2 regions of the Acidovorax sp. SDU_ACID1 genome follow, and region 2 is predicted to be linked to the other one. Evidence: riboswitches for the same ligand, from Rfam matches in the RefSeq annotation. Region 2 holds a riboswitch; the other holds the start of a gene.
The links. Region 2 has a riboswitch for S-adenosylhomocysteine ahead of ahcY (adenosylhomocysteinase). Riboswitches for the same ligand answer to the same signal wherever they lie in the genome.
Positions count from the first base shown of each region.

Region 1: linked by a shared signal. The riboswitch ahead of metH (methionine synthase) and the one ahead of ahcY (adenosylhomocysteinase) in region 2 are both predicted to bind S-adenosylhomocysteine.

Region 1 is NZ_CP152342.1:4,320,250-4,325,362, reverse strand. Features, by position in the region: gene AAG689_RS21255 (sigma-54 interaction domain-containing protein) at 1-1,335, shown strand, start outside; gene AAG689_RS21250 (hypothetical protein) at 1,378-2,106, shown strand; gene AAG689_RS21245 (hypothetical protein) at 2,109-2,846, opposite strand; S-adenosyl-L-homocysteine riboswitch at 2,937-3,019, shown strand; gene metH (methionine synthase) at 3,049-5,113, shown strand, end outside.
Region 2 is NZ_CP152342.1:3,684,190-3,689,302, reverse strand. Features, by position in the region: gene AAG689_RS18140 (amino acid ABC transporter ATP-binding protein) at 1-152, shown strand, start outside; gene AAG689_RS18135 (HAD-IIB family hydrolase) at 231-1,031, opposite strand; gene AAG689_RS18130 (peptide chain release factor 3) at 1,031-2,656, opposite strand; S-adenosyl-L-homocysteine riboswitch at 2,715-2,796, shown strand; gene ahcY (adenosylhomocysteinase) at 2,859-4,265, shown strand; gene AAG689_RS18120 (TlyA family RNA methyltransferase) at 4,333-5,113, shown strand, end outside.

The DNA.
Region 1 (5,113 bases), 640 kb from region 2:
CCGTCCCTGCTGGCCTCCTGGCTGGAGGCCCAGCCCGAGCCCCACATCCTGTTCGACCGCGCCTACCGCATCGTGGCCGCCAACGCCGCCTACCGCGGCCAGTTCGCCCAGGGCGCGCCGGTGGTTGGACGCAGCTGCCACGCGGTGTCGCACCACTCGGCCGTGCCCTGCGACCAGGCGGGCGAGACCTGTCCGCTCGCGCGCTCGCTGCACAGCGGCCAGCGCGAGCGCGTGCTGCACCTGCACCACACGCCGGGCGGCGAGGAATACGTGCAGATCGAGCTGGTCCCCCTGCGCGGTGCGGACGGCGAGCCGCTCTATTTCGTGGAGAAGATGGAGCCGCTGCGCATCGCCCAGGGCCGCTCCGGCGCGCCGGGCATGATCGGCCGCAGCGCGCCCTTCCAGGCGCTGCTGGAGCTGATCGCGCGCGTCGGCCCCTCGCAGGCCAGCGTGCTGCTGCTGGGCGAATCGGGCACCGGCAAGGAGCTGGCCGCCCGCGCCGTGCACGAGGCCAGCGCCCGCGCCGCGCGTCCCCTGGTGGTGGTGGACTGCGCCAGCCTGCCCGAGACGCTGTTCGAGAGCGAGCTGTTCGGCCACGAGCGCGGCGCCTTCACCGGTGCGCACGCCGCCCGCGCCGGGCTGGTGGAAGCCGCGCACGGCGGCACGCTGTTCCTCGACGAGGTGGGCGATATTCCGCTCACCATGCAGGTCAAGCTGCTGCGCCTGCTGGAAAGCGGCACCTACCGCCGCGTGGGCCAGACCGAGCTGCGCCGCGCGGACATCCGCCTCGTCGCCGCCACCCACCGCGACCTGCGCGCGCTGGTGGCCGAGGGGCGCTTCCGCGAAGACCTGTACTACCGCCTGAGTACCTTCCCCATCCGGCTGCCCGCGCTGCGCGAGCGCGTGCAGGACATTCCCCTGCTGGCGGCGTCGCTGCTGGAGCGCGTCGCTCCCGGCCGGCGCCTGGCGCTGGCACCCGCGGCCCAGCGGCGCCTGGCCCGGCACCCCTTCCCCGGCAACGTGCGCGAACTGCGCAACGTGCTGGAGCGCGCCGCGCTGCTGACCGACGGCCCCGTGGTCACCGCGCAGACCATCGAGCGCGCCCTCGGGTTCGACAGTCCCCCACCCGCGCCCGCGGCCCCTGCCCCGCGGGCCACGCTGCGCGGCATCGAGAACGCGGCCCTGCGCGCCGCGCTGCAGCCCGGCGCCCCCACCCACGCGGCCACGCGCCGCGAGCAGGCGCGGGCGCTGGGCGTCAGCCCCCGCACGCTGTACCGCCGCCTGCGCGCGCTGGAGCAGGAAGAATGTGAAAAAATGATAGCTGGCCGCGCTTGATGGACAAGGGTTGCAGGCCGATCTGGCCATAATGCAGCCCAGATGCACGCCTGCCGCCTCACCCTCGCCACCGCCGCCGCCCTGCTGTTGGCCGCCTGCGGCACGCCTGCGCCCACGCACAAGGGCGAGGTCAAGGGCGCGGACGCCAGCATGCAGGAATGGGGCCAGTCCGACATGAACCGCGTGGCGACCGTGGCCATGCGCGAGAACCTGGAAAGCCTCCACCGCCTGGCCGACAAGCTCTACCGCCGCAACCCGGCTGAGTGGCGCAAGGGCGGCGCCGCCAGCCGCGACCTGGCCGTGACGCAACTGCGTGCCGCCATCGCCCAGCGCAGCGGCTGGCCCGCGCTGCAGCAGCGCCGCGACATCGACGCGCTGGCCCTGGCCCTCTCGCCCGACTTCACGGGCGACCGCGTGGCGGGCTTCATCTACGCCGTGGCCGACATGCTCATCACCGCCCATGGCGGCAAGACCGAGTTCTACCTGGTCGACGGCCAGGACGCGCAGCACCTCTACAACGCCGCGCGCAACCTGGAGGTCGCCGTGTGGATGCTCGCGCAGCGCCGCGCCGCCACGGGCGCGCCGCTGCTGCTGGCCGACGAGATCAGCGCCGCCGAGCGCAACCTGAGCTACGAGCGCGAGTTCGGCAAGATCATCGCGCGCGTGGACCTGCTGGCGCAGGTCACCACGGAGAAGTACCGCCGCGCCGTCATCGGCTATGTGCAGGGGCTGGCGGGCGGCACGTTCATGCAGTTCCTGCCGGTGCGGTAGCGTTACTTGCCGCCCAGGAAGGCGAAGCCCTGGATCTGCGAGGGCAGCAGGCCCACGGCCATCAGGCGTCCGCTGTCGTAGTACGCCACGCCCGTGGCGATGGCCCCGTGGCCCAGCGCGCAGGCGTCGCCCGCGAATGCGATGCGCAGGTCGAAGATGTTCTTGCCGCCCGGGCGCGGCGCGGCCGAGCCCTGGGCCGTGCAGCCCTGCATGGGCTCGGTGGCCACGGCGCCGTTCGCGGAGATTGACAGCGTCACAGGCATGCTCGCCGCGCCGGTGCTCACGCCCATGCCCCGGTAGGTGCCCGCCAGCTGGGCGAGGGACGCGGGCTGCTCGTAGGCGGCGCTGTAGGTGCCCGAGAACGCATCGAAGCCGAACCCGATCTGGATGTCCTTCTGCATGGCGTAGGTGCCCTCGTAGGCGCGCGAGGCCACGGTGTTGCCGGCGAGGTCGAACTGCGCGCCGGAGCCGCGCAGGCGCCCGTCGGCCGAGAGGGTGGTGCCGTGCACCGCGCCGTGGATCACGCCATCGCGGGCATACACGCCCCAGGTGTCGCCGTTGTCGAGGATAGCCAGGGCCACGTCGTAGCCGGTGGAGGCCTTGCCGGCCCAGAAGCCCTCGGCGCCGGTGACCTTGGGCGTGGGCGGCGGCACGTAGCCGTCATCGTCGTCGCCACCGCCGCAGCCCGCCGCCAGCGCGAGCGCCATGGCCGCGCCCGCATATCGTGTCCATCGAAACATCGTTGCCCTCTTCTTGTCGGTGTCGGGGAAAAGGCCCTGCGCCTGATCCTGTCGCGCAATGTAACAAGATCAGCCGGTAAAATCGCCCTTTCCCCCAAGGAGCGTTGCAGCGGGCCGTCCACCGGCCCGTCAGGCTTGGGGCCGTCCCCCGTTCGCAACGACGCTCACCTGTCCCCCCGAACCGTTTGCACAGGTGAGTCCGATGTCCGCTGCCCTCGTCCCCCCCATGAAACTCTCCGGCCTGGAGCCCGTCTTCATCGGCGAGGGCACGCTGTTCGTCAACGTGGGCGAGCGCACCAACGTCACCGGCTCCAAGGCCTTCGCGCGCATGATTCTCAACGAGCAGTACGAGGAAGCGCTGTCGGTGGCGCGCCAGCAGGTGGAGAACGGCGCCCAGGTCATCGACGTGAACATGGACGAGGCCATGCTCGACAGCAAGGCCGCCATGGTGCGCTTCCTGAACCTCATCGCGTCGGAGCCCGACATCGCCAAGGTGCCGGTGATGGTGGACTCGTCCAAGTGGGAGGTGATCGAGGCCGGGCTGCGCTGCATCCAGGGCAAGGGCATCGTCAACTCGATCAGCATGAAGGAGGGCATCGAGAAGTTCAAGCACGAGGCCCGCCTGGTCAAGCGCTACGGCGCCGCTGCCGTCGTCATGGCCTTCGACGAGCAGGGCCAGGCCGACACCTACGCGCGCAAGATCGAGATCTGCGAGCGCGCCTACCGCGTGCTGGTGGACGAGGTGGGCTTTGCGCCCGAGGACATCATCTTCGACCCCAACATCTTCGCCGTCGCCACCGGCATCGAGGAGCACAACAACTACGCGGTGGAGTTCATCGAGGCCACGCGCTGGATCAAGCAGCACCTGCCGGGCGCGAAGGTGAGCGGGGGCGTGTCCAACGTGTCGTTCAGCTTCCGCGGCAACGACCCGGTGCGCGAGGCGATCCACACCGTGTTCCTGTACCACGCCATTCAAGCGGGCATGGACATGGGCATCGTCAACGCGGGCATGGTGGGCGTGTATGACGACCTCGACACCGAGTTGCGCGAGCGCGTGGAGGACGTGGTGCTCAACCGCCGCGCCGATGCGGCGGAAAGGCTGCTGGAGATCGCCGAATCCGCCAAGGGCGCGGCCAAGGACGACAGCAAGAAGCTCGAATGGCGCGGCACGCCCGAGCACCCCAAGAGCGTGGGCGAGCGGCTGTCGCACGCGCTGGTGCACGGCATCACCGACTTCATCGTCGAGGACACCGAGGAGGCGTACCAGGCCATCGTCGTCAAGGGCGGCGGCCGCCCGCTGCATGTGATCGAGGGCCCGCTGATGGACGGCATGAACATCGTCGGCGACCTGTTCGGCGCGGGCAAGATGTTCCTGCCCCAGGTGGTCAAGAGCGCGCGCGTGATGAAGCAGGCCGTGGCCCACCTGATCCCCTACATCGAGGAAGAAAAGCGCCAGCAGGAAGCCGCCGGCATGGACGTGTCGAGCAAGGGCAAGATCGTCATCGCCACCGTCAAGGGCGACGTGCACGACATCGGCAAGAACATCGTCACCGTGGTCCTGCAGTGCAACAACTTCGAGGTCATCAACATGGGCGTGATGGTGCCCTGCCACGAAATATTGGCGCGCGCCAAGGCCGAGGGGGCGGACATCATCGGCCTGTCGGGCCTCATCACGCCGAGCCTCGAGGAAATGCAGTACGTGGCCGGCGAGATGGACAAGGACGAGTACTTCCGCATCAAGAAGATCCCCCTGCTGATCGGCGGCGCCACCTGCTCGCGCGTGCACACCGCCGTGAAGATCGCGCCCAAGTACGACGGCCCCGTGGTCTACGTGCCCGACGCCTCGCGCAGCGTGAGCGTGGCGCAGAGCCTGCTCGGCGAGAACAAGGACGGCTACCTGGCCGAGGTGCAGGCCGACTACGACCACGTGCGCCAGCTCCACGCCAACAAGAAGAAGGTGCCGCTGTGGCCGCTGGCCCAGGCGCGCGCCAACGCGACCGTGGTGGACTTCGCGGCGCACCCGCCCGTGGCGCCGCGCGCGCTGGGCCGGCGCGTGTTCAGGAACTTCGACCTGGCCGAGATCGCCCAGTACATCGACTGGGGCCCGTTCTTCCAGACCTGGGACCTGGCCGGGCCTTACCCCGCCATCCTGCAGGACGAGATCGTGGGCGAGGAGGCGCGCAAGGTGCTGGCCGACGCCCTGGCCATGCTCAAGAAGATCATCGAAGGCCGCTGGCTCACGGCCAGCGGCGTCATGGCCCTGTACC
Region 2 (5,113 bases):
TGGGCTTTGCCAAGAAGGTCAGCAACCGCGTGATCTTCATGGACGTGGGCGGCAAGATCCTCGAGGATTGCTCCAGGGACGAATTCTTCGGCCACCCCGAGAACCGCCAGCCGCGCACCAAGGACTTCCTCAACAAGATCCTGCAGCATTGACTGCCGATCCCCTTAAAGCAAAGGCGCCCGCGGGCGCCTTTTCTTTTTTGATAGCTACCTGCGCTTGATTGGTGGGCGCTAGAGCCTGTTTTGATTCAAAATCGCGCGGGCCAACTCTGTGAACCCTGCGCCGCGCTCGCCCTGCGTCACGTAGCGTGGCAGGTGTGCAAGCTGCGGCACGAAACGCGCGATGTTTGCCACGCCCACGCTGTACGGAAAGTGCTCGAACATGCGCTGGTCGTTGGTCGAATCGCCGATGTAGACCCAGCGGCCCAGCTCCTCATCGAGGTCGCGCCCAAGCAGTTGCCGCACGATCCAGCGTGCGCCCTCCAGCTTGTCGTGTGCGCCATACCAGCCGTTGATGTGGATGCTGCTCACTGTCGCGTTCATGCCCGCCGCGCGCATGATCGCCACGCACTGGTCGATAGCCTCTTGCGGCAGGTGTGTGAACTCGCTGTGATCGATGGCGATGTCGCACTCGCGCCCCTTTGAATCAGTGGCGCGTCGCGCGCCGGGCACGGTGGCCTCGATCTCGGCCAGCACCTGCTGCATGCGGGAGAAGTTGGCGGTGCGGGTGGGGGCGTCCTGTTGATACAGTTTTGATAGCTGCTCGCGCTTGCCAGGCAATCGCTGGAGCGCTACAGCACCATTTTCCGCGACGATGGCATCCACGGGCCACGCGGCGGCGAACGGCTCGCTCCAGCCCACGGGGCGGCCGGTGATAGGGATGACGTGCAGGCCCGCCGCCTTCAGGTCGGCCAGCGCCTGCAGCGCATCGGGCGTGATGGCGCCCTCGGTGGTCAGCGTGTCGTCGATGTCGGTCAGCACGCCCGCCAGGAGTGGCGGCTGCGGCAATTGCCCAGAGGCCAGGGGCTGCATCAGCTCGCGCTCAGCGCCAGCCCGGCATGCTCGCGCAGCGGGTGGAAGTGGATCTTGGGGAAGCGCTCCTGCGCCAGCCGCACGTCGTAGGGGCTGGTGCAGAGGTAGGCCAGCGTGTACGCCGCATCGCGCGCCATGCGCAGCGGGTAGGCGTTCTCGAACTCGCGCAGCTCGGCGGGCGTGTCGGCTGTGATCCAGCGCGCGCCGGTGTACTGGCAGCCTTCCAGCCGCACATCGCAGTCGTACTCGGTATTCAGGCGGTGCTGCACCACTTCGAACTGCAGCTGGCCTACGGCGCCCAGCAGCATGTTGCCGCCGGCCTCGGGCTTGAAGACCTGGATGGCGCCTTCCTCGCCCAGTTGCATCAGCCCCTGCTGCAGCTGCTTGGTGCGCAGCGGGTTCTTCAGCACCACGGTCATGAACATCTCGGGCGCGAAGAAGGGCAGGCCGGTGAACTGCAGGCTGGGCCCGTCGGTGATGGTGTCGCCGAGCTGCACGCCGCCGTGGATGGTGAAGCCGATGATGTCCCCTGCGTAGGCTTCATCGACCGCTTCGCGGCGCTGGCTCATGAAGGTGACGACGCTGGTGGGGCGCAGCTCCTTGGCCGTGCGCTGCACCTTCATCTTCATGCCCGGCGTGTACTTGCCCGAGGCCACGCGCACGAAGGCGATGCGGTCGCGGTGGTTGGCGTCCATGTTGGCCTGCACCTTGAAGACCACGCCGGAGAAGCCCTCGTCCTCGGGTTGGATGACTTTCTCGACGGGCTGCTTGTTGACGACGAGCGTGCTCTTGCGCGGGCCGGGCGGGGGGGACATGTCCACCACCGCGTCCAGCACTTCCATCACGCCGAAGTTGTTGACGCCGGAGCCGAAGAACACGGGTGTGAGCTTGCCCGCCAGGAAAGCTTCATGATCCCATTCGGCGGATGCGCCCACGGCCAGCTCCATGCTCTCCATCGCGTCGTCGAAGGCCTGGCCGAAGCGCGCGCGCAGCGTGGCGGCGTCGGAGAGCGGGATCACCTCGAAATCCTGCGGGCGCTTTTCGCTGCCGGGCGAGAACACGGTCATGCTCTGCGTGCGCAGGTTGATGATGCCGCCAAAGGTCTTGCCCTGGCCCACGGGCCAGGTGATGGGGCAGCAGGGCATGCCCAGCTCGCGCTCCACCTCGTCCAGGATGTCCAGCGGGTCGCGCACCTCGCGGTCCATCTTGTTGACGAAGGTGATGATGGGCGTGTCGCGCTGGCGGCAGACCTCGATCAGGCGGCGGGTCTGCGATTCCACGCCGTTGGCCGCGTCGATCACCATCAGCGCCGAATCGACGGCGGTGAGCACGCGGTAGGTGTCTTCCGAAAAGTCCTTGTGGCCGGGCGTGTCGAGCAGGTTCACCACGTGGTCGCGGTAGCTCATCTGCATCACGCTGGATGCGACCGAGATGCCGCGCTGCTTCTCGATCTCCATCCAGTCCGACGTGGCGTGGCGGCTGGCCTTGCGGCCCTTGACGGCCCCGGCGATCTGGATCGCGCCCGAGAACAGCAGCAGCTTCTCCGTCAGCGTGGTCTTGCCCGCGTCGGGGTGGGAGATGATGGCGAAGGTGCGGCGGCGGCGGGTTTCAGGGGCGAAGGACACGGCTGGAGCGGGCTGGGGCAAAGGGCGTGATTTTACCGGCGGCTCTATAATCGCAGGCTTTTCCGAGGAGCGTTGCAGCGTCCCCAGCACGGCGGGGCGTGAGGCTCGGAACGATTCACTTGCAACGACGCTCACCCACGCTTGGCCTGTGCGGTGAGTTCCATCCCCCGAGAGCGTGGTTTTTTCACCATTGGAGAAACCCATGAACGCTGCAGCCCGCGAATCCGCGATCGCCGACATCACCCTGGCCGATTGGGGCCGCAAGGAAATCCGCATCGCCGAGACGGAGATGCCCGGCCTGATGGCCATCCGCGACGAATACGCCAAGAGCCAGCCGCTCAAGGGCGCACGCATCACCGGCTCGCTGCACATGACGATCCAGACCGCCGTGCTGATCGAGACGCTGCAGGCGCTGGGCGCCGAGGTGCGCTGGGCCTCGTGCAACATCTTCTCGACGCAGGACCACGCGGCCGCGGCCATCGCGGCGGGTGGCACGCCGGTGTTCGCCATCAAGGGTGAGTCGCTGGAGGACTACTGGGACTACACGCACCGCATCTTCGAGTTCGCAGGCAAGGGCCCGAACATGATCCTGGACGACGGCGGCGATGCCACGCTGCTGATGCACCTGGGCCAGCGCGCCGAGAAGGACGCATCGCTGGTCGCCGGCAACGGCAGCAGCGAGGAAGAGCGCATCCTGTTCGCCGCCATCCGCAAGAAGCTGGCCGAAGACGCCACGTGGTACTCGCGCATGAGCGCCGAGATCATCGGCGTGACCGAGGAGACGACCACGGGCGTGCACCGCCTGAATGAAATGTCCGCCAAGGGCACGCTGCTGTTCCGCGCGATCAACGTGAACGACTCGGTCACCAAGAGCAAGTTCGACAACCTCTACGGCTGCCGCGAGTCGCTGGTGGACGGCATCAAGCGCGCCACCGACGTGATGATCGCCGGCAAGGTGGCCGTGGTGGCGGGCTACGGCGACGTGGGCAAGGGCTCGGCGCAGGCGCTGCGCGCATTGAGCGCCCAGGTGTGGGTGACCGAGATCGACCCGATCAACGCGCTGCAGGCCTCGATGGAAGGCTATCGCGTGGTGACGATGGAATATGCCGCCGACAAGGCCGACATCTTCGTGACCACCACAGGCAACAAGGACGTGATCCGCCACGAGCATATGGTCGCGATGAAGGACCAGGCCATCGTCTGCAACATCGGCCATTTCGACAACGAGATCGAAGTCGCCTCGCTGGAAAAATACCAGTGGGAGGAGATCAAGCCGCAGGTGGACCACATCATCTTCCCCGACGGCAAGCGCATCATCCTGCTGGCCAAGGGCCGCCTGGTGAACCTGGGCTGTGCCACGGGCCACCCGAGCTACGTGATGTCGTCCTCGTTCGCCAACCAGACCATCGCCCAGATCGAGCTGTTCACCAAGCCCGACGCCTACCAGGCCGGCAAGGTCTACGTGCTGCCCAAGATCCTGGACGAGAAGGTGGCGCGGCTGCAGCTGTCCAAGCTCGGCGCGCAGCTCACGGTGCTGACCGACGAGCAGGCCGCCTACATCGGCGTGGACAAGAACGGCCCCTACAAGCCCGACACCTATCGCTACTGATTTGGTAGCTTTCAGCGCTTTTCCAGTAAGCGCTGGAGACCTATTTGACTCATAAAGGATGAGCGCGATGCGCGCAGACGTATTCCTGGTCGAAGGCGGCCATGCAGCCACCCGCTCGCAGGCCCAGCGGCTGATCGCCGCGGGCGTGCAGTGGCGGCTGGCAGCCACGCTGCCCTGGCAGAAGGTGGCCAAGAACGGCGACGACATTCCGGCCGGTGCCGAGGTGCAGCTGCTCGACGCGGCCGAGGCCAAGTTCATCTCGCGTGGCGGCCTCAAGCTCGAGGGCGCGCTTGCGGCCGCGGGACTGGCCGTCTCCGGCCTGCGTTGCCTCGACGTGGGTCAGAGCACGGGCGGCTTCACCGACTGCCTGCTGCGCGCGGGCGCGGCGCAGGTCATCGGCGTGGACGTGGGCCACGACCAGCTCCACGAGCGGCTCAGGGACGACCCGCGCGTGGTCTGCGTCGAGGGCGTGAATGCCCGCGCGCTCACGCCCGAAGGACTGCGCGAAGCGTGCGACGAGGCGCTGTCCGAGCACATCGAGGAGGCCGAGGACAACGACACCCAGCCCCAGTCGCCCTATGCGTGGATGCGCAACGGCGGCATGGTCGACGACGCGTACGACGACAGCGACGACGCCAAGGAGCACGACATCGAAGCCTTCAAGGCCGAGCGCGCCTCCAAGGCCCGCGCGCGCGCCGAAGGCACCGTGCCCACCCGGCGGCGCCGCAGGGCGGGGCGCGAGGACGTGGACATCACGCCCGCGTTCGGCCTGGTGACGGGCGATCTGTCGTTCATCTCGCTCACGCTGGTGCTGCCCGCGCTCGTGCCGCTGCTCCAGGACGGAGGCC